One region of the Evansella sp. AB-rgal1 genome, then DNA from elsewhere that is predicted to be linked to it. Evidence: a T-box and tRNA genes for the amino acid it is inferred to sense, from the RefSeq annotation. Region 1 holds a T-box; the other holds one or more tRNA genes.
What was found. A T-box is a leader RNA that pairs with one kind of tRNA and senses whether it is charged. The one in region 1 lies ahead of serS (serine--tRNA ligase), so its partner is inferred to be a tRNA-Ser.
Positions count from the first base shown of each region.

Region 2: it has a tRNA-Ser gene. The T-box ahead of serS (serine--tRNA ligase) is inferred to sense a tRNA for this amino acid. The anticodon was not compared.

Region 1 covers NZ_JBGUAU010000051.1:4,748-21,239, forward strand. The annotation lists gene tadA (tRNA adenosine(34) deaminase TadA) at 1-438, opposite strand, end outside; gene opp4C (oligopeptide ABC transporter permease) at 787-1,704, opposite strand; gene ACERII_RS24800 (ABC transporter permease) at 1,716-2,681, opposite strand; gene ACERII_RS24805 (ABC transporter substrate-binding protein) at 2,760-4,568, opposite strand; gene ACERII_RS24810 (ABC transporter ATP-binding protein) at 4,681-5,658, opposite strand; gene ACERII_RS24815 (ABC transporter ATP-binding protein) at 5,672-6,694, opposite strand; gene serS (serine--tRNA ligase) at 7,270-8,544, opposite strand; T-box leader at 8,691-8,904, opposite strand; gene pdxT (pyridoxal 5'-phosphate synthase glutaminase subunit PdxT) at 8,958-9,542, opposite strand; gene pdxS (pyridoxal 5'-phosphate synthase lyase subunit PdxS) at 9,579-10,466, opposite strand; gene ACERII_RS24835 (serine hydrolase) at 10,716-12,119, opposite strand; gene guaB (IMP dehydrogenase) at 12,280-13,737, opposite strand; gene ACERII_RS24845 (YaaC family protein) at 13,923-14,852, shown strand; gene megL (methionine gamma-lyase) at 15,013-16,179, opposite strand.
Region 2 covers NZ_JBGUAU010000025.1:20,622-37,113, reverse strand. The annotation lists gene ACERII_RS18910 (spore germination protein) at 508-1,968, opposite strand; gene ACERII_RS18905 (hypothetical protein) at 2,104-2,994, shown strand; gene ACERII_RS18900 (rhomboid family intramembrane serine protease) at 3,005-4,582, opposite strand; gene ACERII_RS18895 (HAD family hydrolase) at 4,626-5,360, opposite strand; gene ACERII_RS18890 (sodium:proton antiporter) at 5,423-5,599, opposite strand; gene ACERII_RS18885 (L-lactate dehydrogenase) at 5,809-6,765, opposite strand; gene ACERII_RS18880 (5-formyltetrahydrofolate cyclo-ligase) at 6,877-7,437, opposite strand; gene rpmG (50S ribosomal protein L33) at 7,674-7,823, opposite strand; gene ACERII_RS18870 (hypothetical protein) at 7,914-8,510, opposite strand; gene ACERII_RS18865 (hypothetical protein) at 8,894-9,238, shown strand; gene ACERII_RS18860 (hypothetical protein) at 9,257-9,796, shown strand; gene ACERII_RS18855 (peptidoglycan D,D-transpeptidase FtsI family protein) at 9,858-11,933, opposite strand; RNA gene ssrS (6S RNA) at 11,984-12,169, opposite strand; gene ACERII_RS18845 (MFS transporter) at 12,290-13,528, opposite strand; gene ACERII_RS18840 (superoxide dismutase) at 13,643-14,248, opposite strand; gene ACERII_RS18835 (iron-sulfur cluster biosynthesis family protein) at 14,444-14,776, opposite strand; tRNA gene ACERII_RS18830 (tRNA-Ser) at 14,894-14,986, opposite strand; tRNA gene ACERII_RS18825 (tRNA-Ile) at 14,999-15,075, opposite strand; tRNA gene ACERII_RS18820 (tRNA-Met) at 15,090-15,166, opposite strand; gene ACERII_RS18815 (Na/Pi cotransporter family protein) at 15,543-16,492, opposite strand, start outside.

The sequences.
Region 1 (16,492 bases):
TTCACTACATTCATCACTTAAAACACCACTTTTTGTGATAACACGATGATTAAATCGTGGTTCATCTAATAGATTTAAAATGGATCCGCAGCAACCAGCCTTAGGGTCAAATGCTCCAAATACGACTCTTTTTATACGGGATTGTAAAATAGCTCCAGCGCACATGGGACACGGTTCTAACGTAACATAAAGTTCGCAATTTTCCAATCGCCAACTACCTTCCACCTCGCACGCTTTTTGTATCGCTAGTAGCTCAGCATGAGAAATAGATTGCTGCTGACTTTCTCGAAGATTATGTGCTCTTGCAATAATTGTACCGTCCATAACAACCAATGCACCTATAGGAACTTCATTAATATCTTGTGCTTTTTTTGCTTCGAGGATAGCTTGTCTCATAAAATATTCGTCTTCCTCTAGCCATCGTTCTTTTACACTCATGTTATCACCCTTACAAAGAAACTTCCTTCCATATTGAGTTTACGTGTTTTTCCAATGAAAGACAAATTGTATATGTCCACTGAAAATAAGCGTACCAGAATATCTAGTAAAGCTAACTTTATTGGATTTCCATTGGCTTCAGTCCACTCTCTGTCCTGCGGGGAATATCCGAGCCTCCTTGAACGCAATCGTTCTGCGGTGTATCCATTTCCCTCTACTTTCAACTGGAATTGAGTATGCTTAACTCTGGATAATAAATAATCTTATAATGATTTTCACTCTCCATTGTGCAAATTTCCTTTAAGGGTAAAAACACAAAAACCTGCGCAATAGTACGCAGGTTATAGCTTATCGATTACTTTTTGGATCAAATGCATCTCGCAGTCCGTCACCAATAAAGTTAATTGCTAGTACTGTTAATAGAATAGCTAACCCTGGTGGTAACCAGGCTTCCCAGTTATTTTCAAGCATACGTAGGTTCGTGGCTTCTGTTACCATGTTCCCCCATGTAGGCGTTGGCTGTGGAATACCAAATCCAATAAAGCTAAGTGCAGACTCAATGATGATCATGGTAGCCATCATTAACGTTGCATTTACAATGATTGGACCTACTGCATTTGGTAAAAAGTGCTTAAATATAATTCTTGCATCAGATGCACCAATAGAACGTGCTCCTAGTATAAATTCTTTTTCTCTAAGTGATAAGAATGTTGCTCGTATTAATCTCGTTAAGGTTGGCCAGGAGGTCAGTGCGATTATGACGACAAATATGACTATATTTATCCTCTCCATGATTGCTATAACAGTTAAAACTAGTAATAAGAAGGGTAGAATCATCATAACATCGGTTATCCTCATGATAAAACCATCAATTTTACCACCGTAATAACCTGCTAATGAACCTAAAGCTACACCTATAACTAATGTAAAGAACATTGCAGAGACTCCAACTGTAAGGGATATACGAGATCCATGAACTAATCTTGAGAAATTATCTCGCCCAGAGCTATCTGTACCTAACCAGTTTTCAGAAGAAGCTTTAGCTTCTATATTATACATATCATACTGTTTGGGATTGTGTGTCGCAATAACATCTGCAAATATTGCAATTAAAACAAAAAATGCAAGAATGAAAATACCGACAATAGCTAACTTATTTTTCTTAAATCGGCGAAATGCCAATTGTGTAGGACTCAAGCTTTTTTCTATTTTAGCTCCTTGCAAGTCCGGAGTGGGATCCATGTTTTTTTGCACTTGCGTTTCCATTAGCATTCACCTCAATCATATCGGATTCTAGGATCTACAATCGCATAAAAAATATCAGCTAATAAATTCCCTGCTAGGATTGTTACTGCTAATATTAAATTTATCGCCATAATTACTGGATAATCACGGTTCTGAATCGCATTGATAAACAATGTTCCGATTCCTGGATAGTTAAAAACACGCTCTGTTATAATTGCACCACTTAATAACGTTCCAAACTCTAACCCTAATAATGTAATGATGGGAATAAGAGCATTTCGTAACGTATGTTTATAAAGTACAGATTGATTACTGAGACCCTTTGCTTGTGCTGTTCTTATAAAGTCACTACCTTTGACTTCTAATATCTCAGTTCGCATATATCTCATGTATGCTGCTGTACTGGCTAATCCCAACGTGAAACCTGGTAACACAAGGTGTTTTAATTTATCAAGAAAAAGTTCTATGCCAGTTAGTCCAACTGTCGTTGTTGATCCTTGTGCAGGGAACCATCCCAAGGTAAAGGCAAAAATGTATATCGCTATTAACCCTGCAAAAAAGTTGGGGGTTGCCAGACCTAAAAAGGCAAAGGTCGTAGCTCCATAATCAAAAAGTGAATATTTTTTCTGTGCAGAGTAAATTCCGATTGGAATAGCAACAGCAAGAGTTACCGCTAAAGCGAACAATGATAAATAGATAGTATTCATGATTCTAGCATTTATCAAATCTATTACTGGCCGACCGCTATACTGCATGGAAGTACCAAAATCACCAGTTGCAACCGAAGATAACCAATTCCAATATTGAACAGGTATAGGATCATTTAAGCCGAGTGCTTCTCGACGCATTTCATATACTTCATGTGGAATATTAGGATCTAGCTTTTCACCGGATAAAACATCTCCAGGTGCCGCTTTGGCTAGGCCAAATACAATAACAGTAATAAAGAATAACATAGGAATAAATTGTAAAATACGACGGGTGATATACTTATGCATTCAGCACTCCTCCTACAGAATAAAAACAGGTGCACGACCGAGGCCGTGCACCCTTTTTAACACGACAATTCTATATTTTTATTGTTGTAACCACCATAAGTGTGGATCTTGGTAAATACCTGTTGGCATTTCTTTTACATTTTGTAACGCAGAGTTATATGCGTAAATGTTGTCTTGAGAATATAAGAAAATCATTGGTACTTCCTCTGTTACGTAAGCAGTCCACTCGTTATAAACTTCCGCACGGAAATCAATATCAAATGCGTCTGGTGCTGTAACAGCTTTTTCGATTAACTCATCACTATGCTCATCAATCCAACGAATGTAGTTAAATCCTGAATCCACTTTCCAGATACCAGCTGGGTCTGGGTCTCCAGTAGCTAAGCTCCAACCAGCTAAGTATAGATCCCAATCAGTGTTATCTTTTTCAACGATATCAAAGTGCGTACCTGCATCACGTGGAGAACGCATTTCAACTTTAATTCCTACTGCAGCTAATTCATCAACGATGATTGGTGCAGAACGCTCACGAACTTGATTTCCAGTTGGGTAGTCTAGGTTTAACACCCACTCATTTCCGGCTGGATCTTCACGGAATCCATCGTCATTTGTATCTTTATAACCAGCTTCATCTAAAAGCTCTTTTGCTTTTTCTGGATTATAGTCATAAATAGAAAATGAATTTTCATCATAAGCCCATGAAGCTTCTGGGAATGGAGCATGTAATACAGAACCTAAACCATTTAATAATCCATCAACAATCGCTTGACGATTGATTGCATACATCATAGCTTGACGAACACGTTTGTCTTGAACTTTTTCGTTAACAACCCAGTTATCAGGATTGATCGCACCAGCTTCTACATCTTCTGTAGTACGGTGGTGGTGTTTAATACCCATATATTGATATGCAAATGCTTGTGTTAAGAATGTAGTGATGTTATCTAAACCGTCTACACGCTCATAGTCAGCAGAAGGAACTCCACCTGGCTCAGCAATCATGTCTAAATCTCCATTTTCAAGCATACCAGGCATAATAGACTGGTCAATTACACGCCATGTAATGCCTTCAAGGTAAGGAGCACCTGCCCAGTAATCTTCAAAACGAGATAGGATGTATTGCTCACCTTCGATAAAGCTATCTAATTTGAATGGACCAGAACCGATAACTTCACCACCATCACGAGAAGCAGGGTGATCTACCATATCTTTTACAGCAACACCTTCAAAAATGTGAGCTGGAATAATGATAAAGTTTGTACGGAACTCAGGAGTGATGTTAGGCTCAGCGAAATGGAATGTAACTTCATAATCGTTTACTACTTCTACCCCTTCAAATACATCTGTTGCTCCTGTGTTGAATTCTTCATAACCTTTTAAGAATCGAACATAGTCAGTACGAACTCCACCTGCAGCAACATAGTCAGGATCTGCAAGAGATGCATAAGTGAAATATACGTCATTTGCAGTTAAAGGTTCACCATCTTGCCATTTAAGATTTTCATGTAAATAATAAGTAATTGCAGTATTGTCTTCGTTTACTTCATAGTCTTTCGCCATATGTGGCTCATATAAGAACTCTTCGTTTAACTTTAATAAAGTATCATGAGTAAAACTTAAAATGTTTGCTTCATACGTATCAGAATAGAAAATTGGGTTGAACTGATGACCAGGTGCAGAATACATACCTGCCGTAATTCTTCCACCAGATTGAGGGCCTGAAGGATCCTCGTTATTGTTTTCCTCATTATTATTGTCGTCATTTACTTCATTATCATTGTTATTATTGTTATCGTTACCAGTAGTATTAGTGTTGTTACCACTACAAGCAGCAAGAACTAAAACCATTGATAAGATAAGCATTAACCAAATTTTACTTAACTTCATATTCTCATTTACCCCCTTGGTATGTTTGAAAATTCAAAAAATAGATTCTATAAACGACTACTTGATCCCTCCGCCCCTCACCTCCTTAAAGAACATATTTTTTGTTTAGTTACTAGTTAGTATATAAGTGGCAAGCCACATACTGCCCTTCTCCTTGATGAACAAGTTCTGGTAATTCAACTTTACATCTGTCATGAACTTCAGGACACCTAGTATGGAATGGACAACCAGTTGGTGGATTTGACGGACTAGGTAGTTCACCTTTTAACTTTATTTTTTCACGCTTTCTTTCAACATCCGGTATTGGAACAGCCGACAATAATGCTCTTGTATATGGATGTAACGGATTATTATAGATATGATGTTTCGGGCCAATTTCAGCTAGTTTTCCTAAATACATAACCCCTACACGATCACTAATATGTTTCACAACAGATAAATCATGGGCAATGAAAAGATACGTAAGGTTGAATTCATCTTGCAGATCTTCCATTAAATTTAACACTTGAGATTGAACGGAAACGTCTAACGCAGAAACAGGTTCATCTCCTATGATTAATTTTGGATTCAACGTTAAAGACCTAGCGATACCAATACGTTGTCGTTGACCACCTGAAAACTCATGTGGATACTTATCCCTTGCTTCTGCAGGTAAACCTACTTTTTGTAATAAATCTACTACTTTATCTTTACGATCTTTTTTGCTTAACACCTTTTGAACAATGAGAGGTTCTTCAATTATTTCTCCAACGCTCATCCTTGGATTTAATGATGCATATGGATCCTGGAAAACCATTTGCATATCTTTACGATAAGGTCTCATTTTCCGATTGCTTAACGTTGATATATCATCACCTTCAAAGAGGATTTTTCCTTCAGTTGGATCTAGTAATCTAAGAATCGTTCTTCCTAACGTTGATTTTCCAGAACCTGATTCTCCTACAATTCCTAACGTTTCCCCTTTAAAAACATCGAAGCTTACATCATCTACTGCTTTTACATTTCCAACAGTTCTTTGAAGTACTCCGCCTTTAACTGGAAAATACTTTTTTAAGTTTTGTACCTCTAGTAATTTCTCTTTATCACCCAACGATAACCCCTCCTTAATCTTCATAGAGATAACATCTGACTTTGTGCTTTGAATCGAACTCTAAGAGATCAGGATTTGCTTCATTACATTTGTTCATTACATGCTTACAACGTGGAGCAAATCGACAGCCCTTTGGAAAACGATGTGCAGGTGGTACAACTCCTGGAATAGACTCTAAACGTTCAATATCCGCATCAATATTAGGAATACTTGCTAATAATCCCTCTGTATAAGGATGTTTTGCATTCGTAAACAATTCATGCACAGGGGCTTCTTCAACAATTTGTCCACCATACATTACTAAAACTCTATCAGATACTTCAGCAACTACACCAAGGTCATGAGTAATTAAAAGAATAGAAGACTCAAACTTTTCTTTCATTTCTATCATCAAATCTAGTATTTGGGCTTGAATGGTAACATCCAATGCAGTTGTAGGCTCATCTGCAATTAATAGCTTTGGGTCACAAGACATGGCAATAGCAATCATTGCTCTTTGTCTCATACCACCGGACAGTTGATGTGGGTATTCATTTACGATTTCTTCCGCTCTAGCGAAACCTACTAGCTTTAAAAGTTCAATTGCTCTTTTATAGGCTTCTTTCTTTTTCATCTTCTTATGTTTTATTAAAGATTCAGCGATTTGGTTTCCTATTGTATATACAGGATTCAATGATGTCATGGGCTCTTGGAATATCATCCCGATATCATTACCTCGTACTTTTCTCATTTCGCTATCTGAAAGCTTTAACAAATCTTTTCCCTCTAACTTAATGGAACCCTCTACTATTTTTCCAGGTGGTGATTGTATCAATCTCATAATGGAAAGAGATGTGATACTTTTTCCACTTCCAGATTCTCCTACGATAGCAAGAGTTTCTCCCTTATTAATAGTAAAATCTACATCGTCTACTGCCTTTGCAACTTTATTATCTTCCATATAGAAATATGTTTTTAACCCTTTCACTTCCAACAACTCTTGCTGCTTCTTAAATCCTTTATTATCTAGTACTTCTTGTTGATCTTGCTTATGCATTTACTCACCCCATTTTTTACTATAAAAAGTAAATAATTATATATTACAAAAGTTCTTTTGATTTTATATGATAATTTATTCATTAGTGAGTATAAATTTAATTTGTTTAAATTTTTGTAAAATTTCCTACAAACTAGCAACTATTTTTATAAGCAATAATTTATCATAGTTCTACTCATAAGTACATAGTTTTCTAAAAATTATTTTATTTCTGATATTTCGGTTTACTAAATTATCTGAAAAAATATAATATTTATTCAAGTGAATAATTATAACCTTATAGTAAATAATAAAAATTACGATTGTTTATACAGATATATGTATAAATATATATAATTGTTTTAAATTTACTATGTTAGATTATGTTACCACTTATTTTATGTTTCATTTATATTTCTTTTATTGCAATTTTATATCTGTTTTTAATAATTCTTTTATATTTAGACTTTGGAACTTTACTGGAATAAACTGATAGTGAAGATTGTAACAATCTTATATTTAAATAATTCTTACTATGTAACAAAAAAAACTATTTTTAAGTTACACATACTTAAAAATAGTTTCTTAATAACTACTTATTCAATTCTTTCTTTTCCACCCATATATGGTTGTAATACCTCTGGAACTATGATAGAACCATCGGCTTGTTGGTAATTTTCAATTATAGCAGCAACGGTTCTTCCTACTGCTAAACCTGATCCATTTAGAGTATGAACAAATTCCGCTTTCCCTTTTACATCTCTTTTAAATCTAATATTTGCTCGTCTTGCTTGAAATGATTCAAAGTTACTGCAAGAAGATATTTCTCGATACGTAGTGTAGCTTGGAATCCATACTTCAATATCGTATTTTTTCGCTGCTGTAAAACCTAAGTCTCCTGTACACATATTCAATACACGATAAGGTAATTTAAGTAGCTGCAAAACCTTTTCTGCGTGAGACGTTAATAATTCTAGTTGCTCATAAGATTCTTCTGGTTTAACAAAACGAACTAACTCAACTTTATTGAATTGATGTTGTCGAATTAACCCTCTTGTATCACGACCAGCAGACCCCGCTTCAGAACGAAAACATGCGCTATATGCTGTATAAGCTATAGGAAGTTCACTTCCATCCAAAATTTCGTCTCGATGTAAATTTGTTACTGGAACCTCTGCTGTAGGAATTAAATAGTATTCTTCTTCTCTAATTTTGAATGAATCCTCTTCAAATTTAGGTAACTGTCCTGTACCTGTCATACTATCTCGGTTCACCATATAAGGAGGAAGTATTTCTTCGTAACCATGTTGATCTTGGTGAAGATCCATCATGAAATTAATTAACGCTCGCTCTAGTCTTGCACCCGCTCCTTTGTAAAAAACAAAGCGGCTCCCTGTAACTTTAGCTGCCCTCTCAAAGTCTAAAATACCTAAGTTAGTTGCGATATCCCAATGAGGTTTTGCTTCAAAATCAAACGTTGGTATATCCCCCCATCGACGTATTTCTTCGTTTTCTTCTTCATCGGCCCCTATTGGTGCACTTTCGTGTGGGATATTAGGAATAGATAATAAGATAGCATCTAATTGCTCTTCTATACCTCGGAGCATTTCGTCGAGTTCTTTTACTTTAGTAGAAACATCTTTCATTTCACTAATTAAATCCTCGGCATTCTTCTTTTCTCGTTTAAGCTGAGATATTTCCTGAGAAACCGTGTTTCTCCGGTTTTTTAACTCTTCTACTTCTTGAATAAGTCTTCTACGTTCTTCATCAAGATCACCAAATCGGTCCAACTCAGAAATATCCTCATTTCGATTAACTAATTTAGCTTTTACTTCTTTAAAGTTATTTCTTAACAGTTTTACATCTAACATTTTCTACTCCTCCTTTTATGTATTAGATAACCTTGGCTTATCGCCAAGTCCTTAATCGCGAAAGCCTTAGTTTTTCTTATACTTTAATCCTTTAGCGAAGTTAAACTTCCTTAAAGTACAAAAAAACTCCCATCCCTGATATAAATATCAGGGACGAGAGTTAACCCGCGTTGCCACCCTAGTTGAAGTGCAAATACACTTCCACCTTATTCGAGTAACGGTCGAAACCGAAGTAGCCTACTTATTACTTCAACTACTTTGCTCTGGGATGGATTCACGATAGGAACACACCGATTCGCAGCAACCATCGGCTCTCTGAAGAGTATCGCTATTGTTACTATTTCCCTTCCACGCAATTAAATATCAACATTTTTTATTAGTATTACTATCATAACCGATTATTTCTAAAATAATCAAGTGTGTACCACACAATTTCGCACCATTTCAACGAAATATTGATGCATGCGATGATCGTCCGTCAATTCAGGGTGATAGGAGCACGCTAACAATGGACCTTGTTTTGCTGCAACAATTTCTCCATTAAATTCAGCAATTACTTCTACACCTTCTCCAACTTCTTTAATTATAGGAGCTCGAATGAATACACCATGTACATCATCTCCGATACCCTTAACCTTTAGCAATGCTTCAAAACTTTCCCGTTGACGGCCGAATGCATTTCTTTCCACTTTCATATCCATAACAGCTATATGCGGTTCAGCTTGTCCAACTAGCTCCTTTGCCATGAGAATAGCACCTGCACATGTACCAAAAACAGGTTTGCCTCTTTTAGCAAAATCTTTTAATGGTTCATAAAATCCGTACAAATTAATTAAACGTCTCATTGTTGTACTTTCTCCACCAGGAAAAACTAATCCATCAAGCGCTTCTAACTGCTCTACTTTTTTCACAACAATAACTTGAACATCTGAAGCTTCTAATGCATGGACGTGTTCACGCACTGCACCTTGCAATGCTAATACACCAATCTTAATCATGATGCTACCCCCTTCCATAAAAGGATAGGCCACTAATTACCAGCCTCTTTCTTGCATACGATCCTTTTTCTCTAATGTAGATATTTCAATTCCTTTCATTGCGGCACCTAAATCTTTTGAAAGTTCAGCAATTAGAGCATAATCTTGATAGTGTGTCGTTGCTTCTACAATAGCACGAGCAAATTTCTCAGGGTTGTCTGATTTAAAGATACCAGAACCAACAAATACTCCGTCAGCTCCTAATTGCATCATTAACGCAGCATCCGCAGGAGTTGCAACTCCACCAGCAGCAAAGTTAACTACAGGTAATTTACCATTACGTTTAATATCCACTAATACTTCATATGGAGATCCGGTATTTTTTGCAAACGTCATTAACTCATCATCAGACATTGTTAATACTTGTTTGATTTGTGATTGCATCATACGCATATGACGAACAGCTTCAACGATATTTCCTGTTCCTGGTTCACCTTTTGTACGAATCATAGAAGCACCTTCTGCGATACGTCGAGTTGCTTCACCAATATCACGAGCACCACAAACAAATGGTACTGTAAAATCACGTTTATATAAATGATATACTTCATCCGCAGGCGTTAATACTTCACTTTCATCAATATAGTCAACACCCATTGCTTCTAAAACACGAGCTTCTACAATATGTCCAATACGACATTTTGCCATAACTGGAATGGTAACTGCATTTGTTACTTCTTCTACGATTGTTGGGTCAGCCATACGAGCTACCCCACCAGCAGCACGAATATCAGAAGGAACACGCTCAAGCGCCATTACTGCTACTGCACCTGCTTCCTCTGCAATTTTCGCTTGTTCTGCATTGATAACGTCCATAATGACGCCACCTTTTTGCATTTCTGCCATTCCACGTTTTACACGATCTGTACCAACTTGTCTTTCCATTTTGTTGCTCCCCCTTGTTACAATAATTTTTGTATTGTAATTCTCCATTGGTTTTTCAGTCCAATATTACCTTTTCTATTATATCGAAAAAAACAACTATTTCGATAGGAATTACCCTTAAAATAGCAAATATTTAATATTTATTGATAATAATACTGAATAATTATGGATAAATTTACATGTTAAGTTAAATATTTTAAAAAAAGAGTAGTGCCAAACGTTTTACTCATTCGACACTCTCTTATTTATTTAAAACCATCCGCGAATAGTGTCTGCTACCGAACTCCATATTCCAGAGAAAAAACCACCGATATTTTTCATTATTAATGAGAACCAACCAGCTTTTTCCACTGATTCATTGGTAGTTATATCCACCATTCTAGCACTAGGATTTGCACCCACAATATAGTTTTCCTCACCAGAACCTACATATTCAACAAACATTGTACCAATTACTTGATTTGCTTCAATAGGAGCGATTAATCTTCCATCCTCGTCTAAGAGTGATTCATCTAATTCTACACGATAACTATAAGAATCAACCTCATCACGGTGAACAAAAGCCGTTACGTTGTTCGTTGTAGAAATGGATACTTCGTCTTCTTTCCCTTTAACTACAGGAAGCGTTTCATATCCTTCTAACACCATTTCTGACGGGAAAATTTCTTGACGAGAAAAGTTGTTGAAACCAAACTCCATTAACTTTTGAGTTTCCGCAAATCGGTGACCTTCTGAGTCAGCTTGCATTACTACAGTAATTACTCGTTGACCTTCTCGTTCTGCAGTTCCAGCAAAACAGTATCCAGCATTATTAGTAAATCCTGTTTTTAACCCATCCGTATGTTGATAATCCCAGTTTTCTACTAATGAACCTGGAAGCATTTTATTCCAGTTATTCATTGTCATTTCATCAAGGCCTGAACCTTCCATAAATATTTTTTGAGGAATACTTGCAGTATCTAGAACCTCTGGAAAATCATTTATTAAGTGAAATGCCAAAGTTGCAGTAGCTCTAGCAGACATATAGTTGTTCTCATCTACGCCTGTTCCTTCAGGATGGTTTCCATTCATCAAACTGTTAGGAAGTCCTGTTGTATTTACAAATTGGAAATCACCTACACGACTTGCTGCAAGATCATCAAGGTTTCCAGTTCCTTCATCACGCAAAAGCTTTCCTAAACCAAGCTCTTTTCCTTTTTCATTCATTCTTTCTACAAATCGACCTTCCGAACCAGAAATCAACTCAGCTAGTGCGACAGTGGAAGCATTAGCTGATTCGATTGCAACAGACTCATATAAATCTCTCACTGTATATTCCCCATCAACACGTAAAAAAACATTAGAAAGACCCGGTTCATGAGACATCTCCGCTACAAAAGGACTTATAGGAACTAGTTGATCCCAATTAATTTCCCCATTATGGACCGCTTCTAATATTATATACTCACTCATCATCTTCACCATACTAGCTGGTTGACGTGGTTGATCTATATTTTTTTCAAATAAAATTTTTCCCGTATCTGCATCAACTAATATGGCAGTATCAACACCAATATCAAAATTTGCCATAGTAGTAGTGGAACCTATTATAAAAAAGCTAATAAATAGTATTAGGATCGATAAACATAGAACTCCTGTTTTCTTTATCATCATTTTCTTATCCTCTCCATTCTTGTTTGTACAATATATATGAATTACCTTTATTTTGATCTTTGAAAAATACAACAACAAACGTCATTTTACCATACAAACATAAAAAAAAATAGATAGGGTATAACCCCTACCTACCAATCTTTACTATTATTTTTTACCATTACAGTGAATAATTCGGGGCTTCTTTTGTTATTTGTACATCATGTGGATGGCTTTCCTTTAAACCAGCATTTGTTATACGAATAAATTGAGAATCATTTCTTAGTTCATCCATTGATTTTGTACCACAATATCCCATGCCAGCTCGTACACCACCTACTAACTGATGAATGGTATCTTTGAGAGGTCCTTTATAAGGAATACGGCCCTCAATTCCTTCTGGTACTAATTTTTGATTTCCTTCTTGGAAGTAACGATCCTTACTTCCTTTTTCCATTGCTCCTAGAGACCCCATTCCACGGTATACTTTGAATTGTCTCCCTTGGAAGATTTCTCTTTCGCCAGGACTTTCTGAAACACCAGCTAGTAAACTCCCTAACATAACTGTATGTGCACCAGCACCTAGTGCTTTCACTATATCACCTGAATATTTTATTCCCCCATCAGCAATAACAGGAATTCCATGTTTACGTGCTTCTGTTGCACAATCATAAATAGCTGTTATTTGAGGAACACCAATCCCAGCAACAATACGGGTTGTACAGATAGAACCTGGACCTATACCAACCTTAATTATATTTGCTCCAGCCTTAATAAGGTCTTTTGTAGCTTCTGCCGTTGCTACATTTCCAGCAACGATGTTCAAGTTAGGGTAGTTGTTTCTTACTTCACGCACTTTATCCAGCACACCTTGCGAATGTCCATGTGCAGTATCAATAACGAGAACATCTATACCAGCTTCAACAAGGGCTTTAGTACGTAAATCAGAGTCACCACCAACTCCAACAGCAGCCCCTACTATTAGTCTGCCTTGAGAGTCTTTTGCAGAATTAGGGAATTCGATTGCTTTCTCAATATCTTTAATTGTTATAAGACCTTTTAAAATACCTTCATCATCTACAAGAGGAAGCTTTTCAATTTTATATTTTTGTAATATGCTTTGTGCCTCGTGTAAGGTTGTACCTACAGGAGCTGTAACAAGGCCTTCTTTTGTCATTACATCTTTAATAGGAATAGAATAATCATCAATGAAACGAAGATCACGATTGGTTAAAATACCAACTAACTTTAGATTCTCATCTGCAATAGGAACACCTGAAATTCGGTATTTACCCATTAGATGCTCTGCATCAAAAACTTGATGATCTTCAGATAGATAGAAAGGATTTGTAATTACACCGCTCTCAGATCGTTTCACTCGATCTACCTGCTCAGCCTGTTCTTCAATTGACATGTTCTTATGAATAATTCCTAATCCACCTTCACGAGCTATGGCTATCGCCAACTCAGCTTCCGTAACAGTGTCCATTCCTGCACTTATTATTGGAATGTTCAACTGAAGTGTATCTGACAACTTTGTTTTTACACTAACATCTCTCGGTAACACTTCTGACTTAGCTGGAACTAGCAACACATCATCAAACGTTAAGCCTTCCTTTGCAAACTTAGTTTCCCACATGTGATATTCTATCCCCTTTCACCTATTTACGCAAAATATTATTAGTAGCTTAACAATAGGATAAACTACTGTCAAGGTAGAATTAAGTATTTGGATAATTCGGAAAAACCTGTGATTTACAAATCTACAATCTCTCGGATAGTAATTGAACTTTTCGCATAATTCTATAGGTAGAGGTGTATAAAGTGAATTCAAACAACTTTGTAACTTTATTCCAATCCGTAGAGTTTTCAAAAAACTATTTACAGCAATCTTACGAAAAAAAGGATATACAAGCAGCAAATGAGCTTGCATTTAAAAATAGCTATTCTTTTGTTTATTATATAAAACTTGGGGATACGTATTTTCACCAAGCAATACAATCCCCCACAACAATAAAACCAGTTTTGTTTTTTTATGGTTTGAGTCACTGGCTCAAAGCTGCACTATTGACTGTAGACCCAGAATATCCAGCAAATACTCAAGTTTTAGCACACGGAGTTTCTACTCGTAAAAGAAAAAAACAAGGATATCGTTTCCTCTCCGATGAGATTAAAGTTCAAAAGGACGGCTTTTTCCCTTACCTTTCCGCCCAGCTTTTTCAAGTAAAACAACTTACTGGCGAAAAATATAAGATGAGGCATTTATTAATGTCCATTCCCGAATTGAAACCATTATTTCAAAAACTTGAGAAGGAAGATCCACTACACCAAGTTAAACAGGAAAAAAATAAGTTGATCTCTTCAAATGAACTATTAAAAAAATTACGAATGTCACCCAAACGCTATGAGCAAATGGTAAAGGAAAAAACAAAGTCGACTTTAACTTGTATTGAAAATGAAGACTTAGTTGAACTCAACTTTGCTGATAATATTGATAAACACTTCCCTCTATGGAAATCGATTCATGGAGATTTATATATTCCATCTCAATTACCTATGTATTGGCCAATGCCAGAAATATTAACTCATTTTTTGTTACTATATAATTTAAGCATGATCTGTCGGTATGAGGCTGAATGGTGGGGAGAAGTCCTTTATTCTTTTTCATCTAATGATTTACCTTATATAGAAACTTTTCTAACTTGTGTCGAAGAAAAAACAACTTCACTTATGCAAAATATACTTATTACTTAAGTGGAATAAAATGGACTTTAGTTTAGATAAAAAATGCAAAGGGTGCTCCTCGAGGTTTTATTAACCTATGGAACACCCTTGTGAAGTATCGTATTTTTACATTAAATACCGCTATTGACCTAACGCGTCAGTTTAATTACCGCATAAAACACCCGTTTTCTTATCCTATTTTTTCTAGAGCTTGCTCTATATCACTCCATATATCTTCATCTTTTTCTAAACCTACAGACAATCTGACTAAAGAATCAGTAATACCCATTCGCTCTCGCTCACTTGTTGGAACAACTGAATGAGTCATCGTTGCTGGATGCTGAATTAATGTCTCAGCATCACCTAAACTCACAGCCACCTTTATCATACGTAAAGAATTCATAAACTGTTGTGCTTTCTCTTTTCCACCTTTTATTTCAAAACTTAGTAATCCTCCAAAGTGTTTCATTTGTCTTCTTGCTAATTCATATTGTTCGAAGTTTCCATCACCTGGGTATACTATGTGTTGAACATTTGGATGCTGTTTCAGCTTTGAGAATAAATAATGTGCATTGTCACAATGTCTGTCCATCCTAACAGCTAACGTTTTTAAACCTCGTAGCAATAACCATGCATCAAATGGAGAAATTATTCCACCAATGTCTTTCTGAGTCGATAGCTTCATTTCTTGAATAAACTCTTCTGATCCTACTACTAACCCAGCGATTACATCCCCATGTCCGCCAATATATTTCGTTGCACTGTGCACTACTATATCAGCTCCTAAGTGTATTGGCTGCTGTAAATAAGGGGAACAAAATGTGTTGTCAACTACGACAGTTATCCCATTTCTTTTTGCAATACTAGTTATAAGTTCTAAATCAACTAACTTCATCGTAGGGTTAATTGGTGTTTCCACGTAAATAACCTTAGTATTCTCTTTCATAGCAGATTCTATATTTTTCTCTTCGTTCATATTTATTAAATCGTATCCAACATTAAACTTATCTTTCATTAATCCTAGTAAACCAAATGTACATCCGTATACTCCTTCCGATACTAGAACATGATCACCTGACTTTAATAAAGCGAATAATACAGCAGAGACAGCCGCCATTCCTGAACCAAAAGCCGCACCAGCCTCCCCATCTTCTAAATCGGATATCTTCTTTTCTAATTCATTTACAGTAGGATTACCTAATCTCGAATACATGTAACCGCTTTCATTACCAGAGAATCGCAATTCTCCTTGTTCGGCATTATCAAAGACAAAAGTTGATGTTTGATATAAAGGTGGAGCTAATGAACCGAAGTGTTTCTTGCGATCAAAAAAACTATGAATTAGTCTTGATTCCATTGATTTTCTTCTCAAATGAAAACCCTCCCCTTTTAATGAACAGTACATATTCATTATACAATGTACGGAAAGATATTGTGTAAAAGAACTAATATATAAAGTTGGAATGGAATCACCAAATAAGGTACCATGAACCTTTCGTAGTTACCGAATTTTATTTTGAATCGAGTTCGCATGATCGATCTTATATAATAACCTAACTTTTTTACATAATCGGAAGTTGGGTAATCATGAACGAACCTTCTCTTCATATTGATGTTCGGGGCATCATAAAAGCTTCTTTGTTAACCAAATTCCTTTTTAAAACGGGGTT
Region 2 (16,492 bases), on a different contig from region 1:
ATATACTTCATAACGTATTTTCATCCTTCATGGTGCAAATTTCACTTGCATGGAAGTCTACCCTGAAAATACTTGATCACAACTGGACCCAAAATCTTATTTGAATACTAACTTTGCGGGCTAATATTCCATTCGCTACTGCCCACTCTCTTTTCACCCAAGGGCACAAGTGCGACATCCGTTCATACTTCACGGTGTCTTCTATGCTGTGGGGAGTTGCCGAGCCTCTACTCTGCTTCCCACTGGAGTTCCTGGGCATTCGCTCGTTGCATATATAGTTGAAGGTACTAAACAACTACTAGTCAGCATGTTTTCATTTGCCATGGTTATAATTACACTTACACATATAAATTAAACAATAACTAGATCTCAACATATGCTAGTTCCTATTTTTTCACTATTGGAAAACAACAGAATTCCATGAGCTATATGGCAAAAAGCACCCTATTTTCTAGCGTGCTTTTTTGTCTACACTTATTTTAACAACAATTAGCCAGATAAGAGATATTATCGATCAGGGTCCACTGGGTGTATTGCTCTTGGTCTACGATTCTTTAATGGCATAGGTGCACGGAATACTACGTCACGTAATCCTTTCCCATTAAACGGAAGAAACGGCCAAAAATACGGAGTGTCATAAGCTTTCATAGTAGAAAGTAATATTATTAAAAGAAGAGTTCCAACCATATAACCAGGAACATGGAAGATGGAGACAGCCAGTAATAGTGCTACCCTAATTAATCTATTTGCTAAACTCATTTCATAACTAGGGGTAGCGAACGAACCTACTGCCGAAACCGCTAAATACAAAACAACCTCATGAGAGAATAACCCAACTTGAATAGCAACTTCCCCAATTAATAAAGCTGCAACCAAACCTAATGCAGTTGCCAATGCAGATGGGGTATGGATTGCGGCCATTCTTAACATTTCAATACCAACCTCTGCTAAAATGAATTGACCAATTAAAGGAACTTGTCCCATTTCATTTGGACCTATATAGGATAATCCGAGAGGAAGCATGTCTTCATTCATAGCAAATAGATACCATAAAGGTAATAGAAATACGGAAGACCATACAGCTGCAAATCGCACCATTCTTAATGCAGTTCCTATGATCGGCTTTTGGCGGTACTCCTCTGCATGCTGTAAATGGTGCCAAAAAGTTGTAGGGGTAATGATAACACTTGGCGATCCATCCACTATGATAAGTACGTGTCCTTCTAACACATGTGAGGATGCAACGTCCGGTCTTTCGGTATATCGTACTAATGGATAGGGGTTTTTGTGTTGACCAAATATAAATTCCTCGAGAGTCTTATCTCCCATTGGTAATCCATCAGTATCAACCTTTTTTAAGGCTTCCATTATATAATTCACCAATCCAGGGTCTGCTACATCATCTAAATATGTAACGCATACATCTGTGTAAGAGCGTCTACCAATTCGTACATACTCATTTCTTAATGATTTATCGCGAACTCTCCGCCGAATTAACCCAGCATTGAAGACAAAAGTTTCAACGAATCCATCTTTTGAACCCCTAATCACTTGTTCTGTATCAGGTTCTTCAGGACCACGCACAGGGTATTCGCGAGAGTCAATGAGGATTATCTCATCATACCCATCAATGCAAAGGGCTGTCTGACCAGATAACACTTGAATAATTATTTCTTCTAAATCTTTTTCCCTAGCTAACTCAATGTAAGGAATCTTTGTTTTTAATAGTTTTTCTACTACGTTTCCTTCAGCCTTTTCTTTATCAAATTGTATAAGTTCTCGTTGAATCTGAGTTAATGCTTGATCCTTTGCAAATGCATCGACTGCGAATAAAGCCATGTCTAATCCAGAGTATTCTAGCTCTAAAAAAACTAAATCAAAACTCTTATCAATTGCAAGTTCTTGTTTTAAATAGGATATATTTGTTTTAAGATCTTTAGAAGCAGGTCTTTTTACTACTTTAGTCATTTCCATCGCTCCTTTACTTTTTCATTGTTTGCATTTCCTCATGAAACATGCGTAAAAGATTTTTCTATGCATACCTTCTCTCTTCTACTCATATAACGTAGTAGACAGGCTGTTGTATTCAAAGGAGAGAGATGAATGAAACAAAAATTAAATAAAAAAACTTACTTTATCGTAGGTGCACTGCTTACTGCATTAGCATTTTTATTTTTACCTATATTTTCATTATCTGAAACAAGCGAAACAATAATATATTTTCCTGAAGACTCAAACATTACATTTCCAGAAAAATCTACCGAAATTCAGTTACGAGAATTAAAAGATGAAAATGAATATTTATTAGAATGGCAATTCTATTCTACATCTAGTGAATCTGTTTACCTAAGGCAAGATATTTCCTTACTATTCGAAAACGGAATACTAGTTGATAAGCGTAGTGAAAGTAAACAAAATAATAATAAAATCACGGGAAAATCGAGCTTTTACGGGGAAGATAGTGGAAAACATGTAGCAATTTCACTTCACTATGCAGAAGTTCATTATCCTGAAGAATTAATTAAGAGTAAACGAACGATGAGCCAAGATACCCTATATATTATTGACTCACCACTATCACCAATTTTAACATTCAGAGAACCAAAAACAACAATGGAGAAGAGAAGTAAGAATTTACTTGACTCCATTATTGAGCAACAATTAATGTATAAATGGGAAGAATTACTAGAAGAGTTTCAAATAAATCGATCTACCTACTTTGAAATACCTTTTGACAAGTTAGCAAAGTATGAATCACAACCATTTCCATCTTTTACACAAGAAAAGACAAATGAAGTTCTAGGTAAATTGTGGGAAGGATTATATCGATATTACATTTTAGGAGTGAACACATTTACAGATAAAGACTATGATCCAATTGGGAATACATTACCTCTCATCCTTCTCCATGAAAATGGAGGGCATTTACTTGTCTTGTATGAAACAGATGATGGAACGAAACAACAATTACTTCAACACATTAAAAAGGACTAAACATGGCTGTTCAGTCCTTTTTTAACAATTCATTTATTTGTCGCATAATTTGAAGGTATTTATCATCATTCGGACTTTCTGCAAGTGCTCGTTGAATGTGCTCATATGCATCTTCATATTGCATTAATTCCAAATAAACTAACGATAAATTATAATGCGCATCCTGCAAGTCTGGCTCTCGTTCTAATACTTTCAATAGGTTTTCCCTTGCATCTTCATATTCTCCAAGTTGTGCTTGGATATAGGATAAAGTGAAATACGTTTCCGTTAAAATAGGCTCAGCAGATATTAGGTTTCCAGAAACTATCCTCTCAAAATAAGGCTTCCCTTCCTCATATTCATCATTTTGGACATGTTCCTGTCCTAGTTGATAAAATACAGCATAGGTCTGGATGGATTCTTCTTGAGAATAAGCATAAGATAAAAGACCAAAAAAACTAATAATTGTAAAAACAATTACTATTATCTTCATTTTTATAATTTTATGTTTTGGAAGACCTACAATGGCTGACGCAACAAACCCACCAACTAGTCCACCAATATGGGCTCCATTATCAACCATTGGAACTAGAAAACCAAATGCTAAATTTATAGCCAGTATGACAAGTACATTCATCCCCATCGTACGGAAAAACAATCTACGGTGTATCAAACCAAAATATAATAATGCTCCGAAACATCCAAATATAGCACCACTGGCCCCTGCAGAAACTTGTTCATTAAATGCGAAGCTTGCAACGGAACCAAGAAATCCCGCAAGAAAGTATATGAAAATAAAACGAAAGGTACCAAATATTCTTTCCACTGCACTACCAAGAAAATATAAGGCTAGAGAATTCATCATTAGATGAAGGAAACCTATGTGAAGAAACATGGAACTAAAAAAACGCCACCATTCCCCCTCATGAATGTAAGGGTTAAATTTTGCTCCAAATTCAATTAGGGTAGCAACATCTTGAGAAGATCCATAGTACTCTACTATGGTAAACATAATCATAATTAGTGCTAGTAATAGGTATGTAAAGATAGGCTTTCCAAACATAAAGATTTTCCGCTCTTGTTCATGGCGCATTTCTGAGGCGTTTTGTACAGAATATCGTAAGGAACGAATATAATTACCTTCGTCCTCCAGTGATGGTAAAGGTAAGAAGGAAGGCATATCTTTTAGATTCCATTCCGTAGCTAAAGGAAAAAAAATACTTTGTATCTTATCATAAGGAATTAGTATTGTTCGTTGTTGGTGTTTTCCCCCTGCAGTGAAAGGCAATGGCTGATTGATAAATTCTTTATAACTATCCACAGGTTCATAAGGAGAAAGAATAACATTTATTACGTTTGCCGAACGTAATCCTACACGTTTTCTAATAAGTTTCGCCTGTTCGTATGTATTTTTTATATCAACCTTTACATCACGGCTCCAATCAAAATCCTTTTGGGCAAGTCGAATAATTTGGAATGGTTCTTTTCGGTCATCTTCCATCCAGACTTCTTCACCATTTTTATGAATATAAATTACTCTCATACCCTCATGGTTTATTAGGTGGTTAACAATTTCCCAATAACGAATTATTACATCCAATTTATTCATGGAGCAACCCTCCAATTCCTCTTAACCGAGTAAAAATCCCACTCTATTTATCAAAGTTTGCAAAAAATAACCGAACTTCTTCTAATGTATGAAATTCCTTAACAGGTTGATGATTTGTCTTTCGCTCTTCTTTTCTTGTATTTAAGAAAATGGAATCCCATCCAGCTTCCATCGGTCCAACTACATCATGCAGCCATGAATCACCTATATACAGTAGTTCAGCAGCTTTTATGTTTAATCTTTCCTCGGCATACTTAAATATTTCTACCTGCGGTTTTGCAAAACCTATGTCTTCTGAAATAAAAATATTTTCTCTCTGAATCCATGGAATCACACCTAAATGGTTTATTTTATTTTTTTGAATAGTACTTTTCCCATTTGTTAAGACTGCTATGTTCCGTTTCAACTTTTTTAGCAGATCAAGCAAAGGAAATAAACTAGGGAATGGCTCACTAAAATTATCTATGGATTTATCATAATAAGAATGAAACATAGAAGCAGCACCATCTTCACATGGTAAATGTAACTTTTTCATCGTTTCATTAAACCGTATCGTTCTATATTCCTCTTTCGACAACTTCTTATTTTCATACAACCCCCAATATTTATCACAATTACGTTTGAATACAGAAAAAAAATATTCAAAAGAAACGTTAGATTTCACGCTCCATTCTTTACACAAGTATAAATCATAACAAGCCTCTATTGCACGTTTAAACGCCTGCTCATGACTAAACAATGTATTATCTAAATCAAAACATATTCCTTCCCATTTCAAGTATCTCACCCCCATTTATGCGAAGTTACTATGAATAAAAAAATCCCGAAAATTTCTCGGGATTAACGTAGCATTTGATACATCATTTTCTCTCGAACTGCAGGGATGCGCATAACTAATGCTACTGAAAGACGGCGTAACCATCTTTTTGATAAAAATGCATTGATAATGCGGTATCTATTACGTAAGATACTTCTAACTCCAAAAAATATACCAAGCAAGAATAATATTCGTTGCATGTGAATCCCTCCTATCGTCTTGAAGACACTCAAAAATTCGCTTTTATCTTTGTATGAGTACCCTCTAATTGAAAAAGTTCCTTTATCTTTTTCAATGCCTTCCTGTTATTAGGGTGGATCAAAAATCAAATATTATCCTTGTGTAGAAAAAGTTCCATTAACACTATTTGACATTAGCTAGACTTCAGTTAGAATGTTGATGCCTTCTACTAAGGCTTAAAAACAGGAGCCATTGCCTCTTTTAATACTTTTGCAGAATGATGTAGTTGTTTCATTTCTTCTTCGTTTAAATCAATCTCCATTACTCGTTCAATACCATTTTGACTAACAATTGCAGGTACACCTATATAAAGGTCATCTAACCCAAATTCTCCCTTAAGCAGTGTAGAAACAGTTAATATGGAATGTTCATTTCGTAAAATTGCTCTTGTTAATCGTTTTAATCCCATTGCAATTGCATAGTGTGTTGCACCTTTACGCTCAATAATATGGTAAGCTGCATCACGTACATTAATAAAGATCTCATCCAAATCTTCTTTTTTTGTATCAGGCTTATTATGCTCAATATAACGATCAATAAGCTCGGAACCAATTCTTGTTTGGCTCCAAACAGGTAGTTCTGTATCTCCATGTTCACCCATAATATACCCGTGAATGTTACGTACATCCAAATCAAAATATTGACTCAGTAAAAACCGAAACCGAGCTGTATCAAGAATCGTACCAGACCCTATAACTCGTTCCATTGGTAATCCTGAAAATTTCCAAGTTGCATAAGATAAAATATCCACAGGATTTGTAGCTACAATAAATATCCCTTTAAATTCATTTTCCATCACAGAGCCTACAATGCCTTTAAAAATATTCACATTCTTCTCAATTAAATCTAATCTAGTTTCACCAGGTTTTTGATTAGCACCAGCTGTAATTACAACAAGATCAGCATCTTTACAATCGGAATAATCGCCTGCCCAAATCTTCATAGGTGAACCAAAAGGGAGTCCGTGATTTAAGTCCATCGCATCCCCTTCTGCTTTTTCCTTACTCAAGTCTAGTAATACCATTTCATCTGCTACATTCTGATTTATTAATGAAAATGCATAACTTGATCCCACAAAGCCTGTACCAATGATCACGACACGCGTCGTTTTGCTTCCATATACCATAATTGCATTTCACCTTTCTTTAACCGATATTTTAAGACTTATATTAACAGGAGGAACAAAAGTGTGTTTGGATCCATCTAAGCTGTAATATTCCCAAATAAATAATTACTATCATAGTATCATCAGATCAGTATCTTTAATAATAATTTGCACAGGTATATCATGATTCTCATTAGGAACAACCTCTACGAACTGAAAATCGTAGCATAACGAACAGGTTTTCATACTCTTACCGTGTAAAAACCTATCATAATATCCTCCACCATGCCCTATTCTATACCCCCTTCTATCAAATACTATGCCAGGAACTAGTAGTAAGTCCATATCCTCCGGATGATATTTTTCTGTTTTATTAGGGATCGGTTCTTTTAAACCATAATAACTTTCCTCCAACTGATGAAAGGATGTGATCCGATAAAAAAGGAGTTTACGCTCCTTAGGAATACATTTAGGTACAACAACAGTTTTACCTTCCTCCCAAGCGTGGTTAATAATAGTATATGTATCTATTTCATGTTCCATAGAAATTGTTACACCAACGACTTTTGCAGCCTGCCAAGCAGGTAACGAAAATAACCTTTGTTGAATAACATTATCTCTTTCTTTTTTTTCAGCCAACGATATACACTCTAATTTCTTTTTTACTTTTTCCCTTAAATGTTTTTTATTCAATTTGTATCACCCTATAATATGTAATAAAAAAAGCGCAAGGCGCCCTCTCAGGACCGAAATGCAAATGTTCTGGACGATAAAAAGTGCTTTTTACTTTTTAATCGGCCAGGTTATTTGACACGAGGTCCTGGCGCCTGGAGCTAGACAACTTTCTAAGTCCAAAAATGTTATACTTTCTTTTAAAAAAGAAAAAGAGTAACAAAAACTATTAAAGTTTTTTGTTACTCTCGTTGTTATTACTTTGTTTCACGGTGCAACGTATGACGTCCTAATCTTGGGCTATATTTTTTAAGCTCAAGTCGGTCAGGGTTTTGACGTTTATTTTTAGTCGTAATATAGTTGCGATCGCCTGTTTCTGTGCAAGCTAACGTTACTTGTACACGCATATTTTCTCCCTCCAAATCTCTAAACTAACTCATACCTTAAAATAATAGCAAAAAATGAGGCTAGAATCAAGAGAAAGAAAATTCCGATTATTAATTAGATAATCTTTGGTTCAATAATAAGTCACGATATTGAGAATGTAACTCCTCTAACTCTTGTAGATTAGAACTTTGAAATTCCCATTCATATATATAACTAGACGAAGACGGATTAATATTTAATTCAAGCTCTATTGCCCATCCATTACTCTCTTTTATTAATGGTTGAAATTGCAATGGAATACCATCAAGCCATTTTTGAAGATCAACCTTATCTGTGCAACATATAAAATTGGAACTATACTCTGTTACTCCCCCATACAAGCGGTACCCTTTGCCATCGAATATTATTAAAGCTTCCTTCGAAGGGGAATAATAAACAACTGGTTTTTCACTATTACTAGTAAGATCATAATTTATTAGTAGAGAAATACTCACTGATTCATCTTTTTTATTATGAAAGACTAGTTTATTTAGCTTTTTACCTTCTACTTTCATCGGTAACTGTATCCATTTCCAGCTAATGTTATTATTTTCTCCTTCTCTATAATGATGAAAGTCAAAAGGATTAAGAACATCTATCATCACATTACTTGATTTTAAAGCATATTTTTTTTTATACTCAACGGATAATTTTGGTAATACAGACAATACAATCCCTCCTCGTATTTAAAACTTGTCTCCTTCTTATTTTTGAATATCGATCGTTGTAATGTTTTTATTTATATATTTATCTTACCTAGAGACAGCCACTCCAACAAGAAGGTATTTTTGTCAGTATCTGTCATACTTGTCCAACATTCTGCTATTGTTAGGAAAGTTTTTATAAAAAAATAAAAAAAATGTGTATTAATATTGACCAGTTGTTTTTTTCTACAATATTCTAGGTAATTTTTGTTATTTTTCTAATTGCATCCTTTATATAGCGCCTTTTTACGACAAACAGGTCCTAAGACATCTAGTTAGATATTTTCTTTTATGATATAACTAAGTAGTTGTACTTTTTTATGAAACTTTAAACGGAGGAAAATAGTATGCAATCAACAATAATTGGATTATTAATACTGTCCATTTTACTTTTTGTTTTGTCCATCTTCCAAAAGGATCGAGGAAAAGAAGTTGAAAAACAGATGGAAAACTTGTCTATTCAACTTATGCAGGAGATGTATCAAATAAAGAAAAAAGTATCCTTACTAGAGGAAGAATTAATGGTTAATTCAACTAACTCTTTAGAAAATATGTCGTTAAGTCATGGGACCAAATTAACAAGAGACGATGTTTTGGCTATGTACGAGGAAGGAAATACAATCCAAGATATCGCAGCATTAACGAATTATAGTGAAGTGGAAATTGATGAACTACTTTCACAAAAAGTATAAGGAAGGCAGGAATATATTGTGTCAATAAAACATCAATTACGTGGTACAGCAGTGGGAATTTTCATTGCCACCTCCACTTTTGCTGCAACGTTTTATATGGGGAATAGTAATAATGGAGAAATTACACCTGAACAAGCAATTACGTACTTAGAAGAAGATCAATTCATTGTTCTTTCCGCAGATGAGTATCATAACATACAAACGGAACTTGCTGAACTACAGGAAGAATTGCAAAGCATTACTATGCAACAAGAGGAAGAAGTAGAATCTACAGTAGAGAAAGACTTCACGGAAGAATCTAATACAGTAGAGCAACAAGATACAGAAGTAGCAAAAGAAGAGTTTACCATTGAAGGCGTATTGATAGTAAGTGAGGGAATGACTACTAGAGACATCGCTGAACAGCTGGAAAGACTACAAATAATAGAAGATGCTCGTGAGTTTGAAAGGTATATTTTAGAACTAGGAATAGACCGTAGACTAAGAATGGGTGAATACAACCTAACAAGTAATATGAGTCATGATGAAGTTATCTCTGTCATAGCAGCCCCTAACTAACTTATAAAACGGTATAGATAAGAATAAATCCCGTAGAACCTTCTACGGGATTTTTGTACCTTTATTCGTTTGTATCCTCTTCTTCCTCCTCTTCATCATCTATAGTAATCTCCATGTATTCCTCGCCAGGTTTTAATGGACCACGACGTTTTTCTTTCAATTCAAAGTAAGCATCCAGAACTCTTTTAGAGATAGCCAGTGAGACTCCCCCCTCATCTACATGCATACCGTGAACGACTACGGAAAAAGCCACTTCTGGGTTATCATAAGGAGCATAACCTACAAACGTTTGATTGTGAGCATCTCGTCGATTAACTCTAACCTGCGCAGTTCCCGTTTTTCCAGCGGGATTATAAGATGCTTGCAAAGCTCTACCAGTGCCACGATTTCCGTAAACAACTCTATGAAAACCATTACGTATTGTATTCATATGACTTTCATCAACGTCTACCTTATTTAAAATTTCCGGCACCATTTGCTGAGATATAGGACCTAGTTCACGTTTATCCGGTAACGGTTCTCTTATTTCTTTCACTACACGAGGAGCAATACGATAACCATCGTTGGCTATCGTCGAAACATACTGTGCCAATTGAAGTGGTGTATACGTATCATATTGTCCATAAGATAACATCAAAAGAAGCCCTGCAACAGACGATTCACCACCAAGACCACTCGATTCATTTGGAAGATCAATGCCTGTATTTACTCCTAGTCCAAATTGATGGTAATAGGAGCGTAAAGTTTCGTAACCAGCTTGAAAGTTGCCCCAATTTCTACCTGAGACACCTGGAATGTAATTTATTAACCGCATAGCCACTTCTACCATATAAATATTCGAAGATTGCTCTAAAGCAGATAATGCATCTACATAACCTAAAGGTCGATGGGAACGAATCATAGGTGTATTAGGTATATTGGTAATAGGTCTATCAAAAATCCTTGTATTAGCTGTTACTACGCCTGTATCAAGACCGGCTAAAACAGTTGCACCTTTAATCGTTGACCCTGGTTCGAATGCTTTTGTAAATGTGCCCTCGAAATCATTTTTCGTTTGTCGATTCTCCTGATCTAGGTAACCTACTAATGATAAAACCTCTCCAGTGTGTGGTTCCATCATAACAACATAAGCGTTTGGGTCTGCAATGTATCTAGATTCAACTTTACTTACCTCTTCTTTGACTATTTGCTCTATGCGCTGTTGTAGTTCCATATCAAATGTAAGTACAAGATCATTCCCGCGACTACCTTCATGAATTTCGGGGTTTCTTAACAAGTTCCCTCTACTATCCACCGCGTTTTCTTGTCGACCTTTTCTACCCGTTAGAACAGCTTCATACTGTCTTTCTATATAACTGGTACCTACTTCTTCATTTCTTTCATATCCATTTGCTAAGAAGTGATCGATATCGTCTCGAGGTATCGACCCTACACTTCCGAACACATTTCTTAACGTTTCATCATATACATACACACGTTTTGAATCATCTATAATCTCAACACCAGGTAAGTTCTCCAGATTTTCCATTATCTGTGCTGCTTCTTCGTATGTTATTCCAACCTTCACCTTATGTGGCAAGTTATTGTAACCAAGATTAAATTCTCTCCACAATAGAAACACTTCTTCTACTTCTTGTGTAAAAAATTCTTTTAATTCTCTCTCAGTTATTCTATCAATACGTTTTTGGTGAACATCACGATCATTCAATTCTAATTCATTCGCTTCTTCTAAAGTTAGCTTCGCAACAAAATCTTCACTATTCATTATGCCCCAATATTCTTTTCGATCACGATCTACACTATACCTAGGCTCTTCAATTGTAATATACTTATTTAATTTTTCAGCAGTTTCTATCATCTCATTTTGAGGAGTATTTCTATTCGTATAAGTTACAGTAAATAAAAGTTCATTATCTACTAGTATATTCCCAAATCGATCATACATAAGTCCTCTTGGCGCTTCAATTGGAATACTAAAGTTTATTGTTCGATCTAACTGTTCTTGAAACTCTTCTCCTTGGACTATTTGAACAATCCCTAGACGTAAAATTAATGCAGAAAAAAGTAAAAACACAAGAAAAAACAATATGTTTAGACGGATGGGTAAATGATTACGTTTCATTTTTTTTTCAGACATCGCACTGTTCCTTTCATAAGAATAGACACCTCTCACTAAGGTGTCTAACATGTTTGCCCGCAGATGCGGTTATCTTCCAGATTTCACGAACCCGCCTAAAAGCAGGTGGGTGCTCGCAAAAGTATTTTCATCTTCCTTACATAAAGGCATGATGTACATACTCTTATATAAAGCTCCCGAGTGAATTGGTGTTCGGTTCGACTTAAACTCGAAGTTCACCAACACCGCAGGCGATTCATTTCTTAAATTTACTAGTATTATATCATAATCGAACATATTTTCAATGAAAGTTCTAGAAAAAGTCTGTGAGTGCTAAGTGATGACAGAAAATTTTTACGCCAATACCATTAAATTTATTAGACATTTTCCCGATGTCTAATTGTAGATAAGTCAATCTTACGAATACACCAGTAAATGATAGTATGTCCTAACCCTAATATCGCTAAAGCAATTGGGATCCCTTTATCCTCACCTAGGAAGGAAATGAATGCTATTAGCGTTAAGATTGAGGTGATTCGACCACTATTAATAAAAAGTTCTCTTATTACAATATATTCTACTCTCATTTCTGCAGCTTTCCATGCACTACCTATAACGTCATAAGATAGGGAAGCATATGGAACAAGTAATAGAGGATAAGCAATGGAGATAGTTATTCCGTACAGAATCAACTTCGTAAAGGTAACATCGAACACGATAATAAAAATTGCTGCATATAGAATTAATCCTGCAACAAGGATCGATCTTTTTCGATATTGAGGTTTTATAAACCTGCCTACAAAGTAATAACAAACGAAGGATACAGCAGATGCTATTAGTCCGTACGTACCTATTGCAAGCTCGCTGCCTGTGGATACATAAACCCATACAACAATAACAAAAACAAAGCTTCCTTCACGAAGTCCTTGGAAAAAGTTAGCTCTCGTGATTCTTTTCCAATTCAAGTTATCTTTCCTTACCTTAAAAACATCTATTAGGTGGTATTGCCCTTTCGCAGACCGTCTGTTCAAAAAGAAACTCAAAATAACAGCTGTTACAAATAATCCTAAGGAAATAGCGAATATTACACGATAGCCTATTAGCTTTTCCATATTTGTAATAAGAAATCCCGCACTTATTGGACCAATCATTCCAGCGAATGAATTGAGTAACCCTAAGAATCCATTAAAGAAATCCCGAGTTTCAGGTTCCGTAATTTCAAACGTTAATACATTAAACGAAAGCCAATAAAAACCGGCACCAATTCCTAATAAACCTCCTAACAAAATGAGAAAATCCCCTGCATTTTCCCCCAAAAATAAGACAGTAAAGAAAAAGATTGATAAGAAAGTAACGCCCAATCTAAGAACGATTACCCGATCAATCTTCTTTGCCCATCTACCAGCTAAAAGAAAGGTTATTGGCTGCATTACAACTACCGATAAATTGTAATGAGCTAAATCAATAAACTCACCAGACTGTTTCCATAAGTATACATTTACGAAAGTGTTTGATAAGGCAATACTGAGTGCATACAAGCCCCCAATTATAAGGAGGACATTTAGATCCTTGTTTAACTCAATATCACCAACCATTTTTTGAACCCACTTCTTCATTAGCAGACTCTCCTTTTGCAGTGACACAACTTATTGTGCGCCATTAACAAAAGGATATTCACCGGGCTGTACTATAAAAAAACTGGCCACCCAATGGATAGCCAGTAATCTTTCTTATTTTGCTGCTGCAAAACGCTTCGCTACTTCGTCCCAATTTACAACATTAAAGAATGCGTCAACATAATCAGGGCGTAAGTTTTGATACTTTAAGTAGTAAGCATGCTCCCACACATCAACACCTAGGATAGCAGTCTTTCCTTCCATAATAGGTGTGTCTTGGTTTGGTGTGCTTGTTACTGATAGCTTGCCACTATCTACTACAAGCCAAGACCAACCAGATCCAAAACGAGTTAATGCAGCATTTTTGAATTCCTCTTTGAATTTATCAAAGCTTCCAAATGCTTCATCAATAGCACTAGCTAATTCACCAGTAGGAGCTCCCCCACCGTTTGGAACCATGATTTCCCAGAATAACGTGTGGTTATAATGCCCGCCACCGTTATTACGAACTGCTCCTCGTATGCTTTCTGGAAGTGCATCAAGGTTCGTTAGTAATTCTTCTAAACTTTTCCCTTGGAAGTCTGTTCCTTCAAGTGCATCATTTAGTTTTGTTACATATGTGTTGTGATGTTTCCCGTGATGAATTTTCATAGTTGTTTCATCAATGTGTGGTTCAAGTGCGTTGTGTGCATATGGTAGTTCTGGTAGTGTAAAAGCCATTTGTATCTCCTCCTTGTAATAGTTAAATATGTAAATATATGATATAAGCGCTTGATTGAGCGCTATTACCATCCATTTGGAAACTACCTTAAACATATTGCTAAAAGTAGTAATCTTTTCAAGATTTACATTATCAGAATTACCCTTCGGTTTCAAATAATAAACCTCAAAAATCAAATAAAAAATATAGTACTTTTAGATTTTAGTAATAAATTTCATTCTTGAATTGAAGATTTGGTTGTCACTCTTTAAACGGTAGCTATTACTTGCGTCCACAAAATCAACAACCATTCTCTCATCATAAACCCATTCATATTGTTTTTCATACCAAATTGGTATTGTATCAATATTTGTGGTCCCTTGAACAAATCTCTCCGTTGGTTCGATTATCTCAACCAAATGAATCACTCCACTTACAACACATCCACATCCATCATAATCGTACATTAGTGCTAAGTTATTCCTTTTTAACGTACTACTTTGTTTTAGCAACATAGTATATGCTTTTTCTGTTATTTCAATATACATACAACTCTTCCTTTCTGGTCTTTCAAAGGGTATTACCATTATTATAAATAAGATGAAATAAAAAAACGATCTATATGCTTGTAAAGAACAAACACATAGATCGTTATGTACGGAATATGGCGGAGGAAGAGGGATTCGAACCCCCGCGGGCTTTAACACCCCTGTCGGTTTTCAAGACCGATCCCTTCAGCCGGACTTGGGTATTCCTCCGCGTATTGAGTTTGGTGGACCCTGTAGGACTCGAACCTACGACCAACCGGTTATGAGCCGGTTGCTCTAACCAACTGAGCTAAGGGTCCAACATGGTATTATATGGTAGCGGCGGAGGGGATCGAACCCCCGACCTCACGGGTATGAACCGTACGCTCTAGCCAGCTGAGCTACACCGCCATATATATCTAAATTAATCAGCGACAAAGACTATAATAGCATGTATTATTAAAATAAGTCAATATAGTAACTAGAAAAATATACAATATTTTTATGATTTTATATATGAACATAATAAATAAGAAAGAGGCTGAGACAAAAGTGTTTCCATCGCTGAGAAATCCGAACGAAATGATACTTGCGTATAGTATTCTCTAAGGAAATATACTTCGCGTTCCGCGGGCGGCTGGTGAGCCGTCGAGTGCTGAAGCACTCCTGGGGTCTCACCCTTGCCTTTTGATCCCGCCGGAGTCATCGTATATTTCCTCCACTAAGGATACCTATCGTTCGTGTTCTCAGATTTACACTTTCGTTATGGCCCCAGCCTCTACCATTTCTATTCTTCTCCAATTACCGCTTCTGCAATATTTAACGCATGATCTCCAATACGTTCTAAATTACTAATCATATCTACAAAAATGATACCTGCAGATGCTTCACATTTCCCTTCATTCAAACGAATAATGTGTTTCTTACGTAATTGTCGCTCCATTTTATCAATCTTCTCTTCTTTTAAAATCACAGCTCTCGCTTCTCCTATATCGTTATTCTCTAAAGCTCGAATTGCTTGTCTTAAAGCATCAATCGTTAAATCAAACATTTCATTTAAGTCATCTAATGCTAGTCCTGATACTTTCACTTTGTTTGTAATCTGATATTCTGCTAGCTCAATGATGTTCTCCATATGATCTCCTACACGCTCAATATCACGAACAGTATCCATTAGCATAGAGTGTGTTGCAGAATCATGTGCCGATAACGAATTAGCAGAAATTTTTATAAGATAATCTGTAATTTTTCTATCTAAATTATTTATTGCATCTTCAAATTGGTATGTTAATTCAGCGTGTCGTTTTTGTTTATTTTTAACAAATTTAGATGTTTCTACAAGTCCTTGTTCAGAAAGCTCAGCCATTCGTAATGTTTCTTTCTTTGCTTGTCCCAACGCAATTGCTGATGATTGTTGAATAAGTGCTGGATCTAAGTGCTGTGCTTTATATTCTATGACTGTCTCGTTTCCAGGTATGATTTTTGTAACAATTAGGGCTAGCAATCCAATAAAAGGTAGTTGAATCAAGACATTAGAGAAGTTAAAAATCCCATGAGCAACAGCAATAGTCATTTCCGGATTTAAATTCCAAATCTTTTCTAACCAAGCGATAAAAGGAATATACAAATCCAATATTATTAGAACAATGATTGTTCCAATTACGTTAAAGATAACATGTGTTAATGCAGCTCGTTTTGCAGCAATGGATGCACCTAACGCAGCTAAAACTGCTGTAA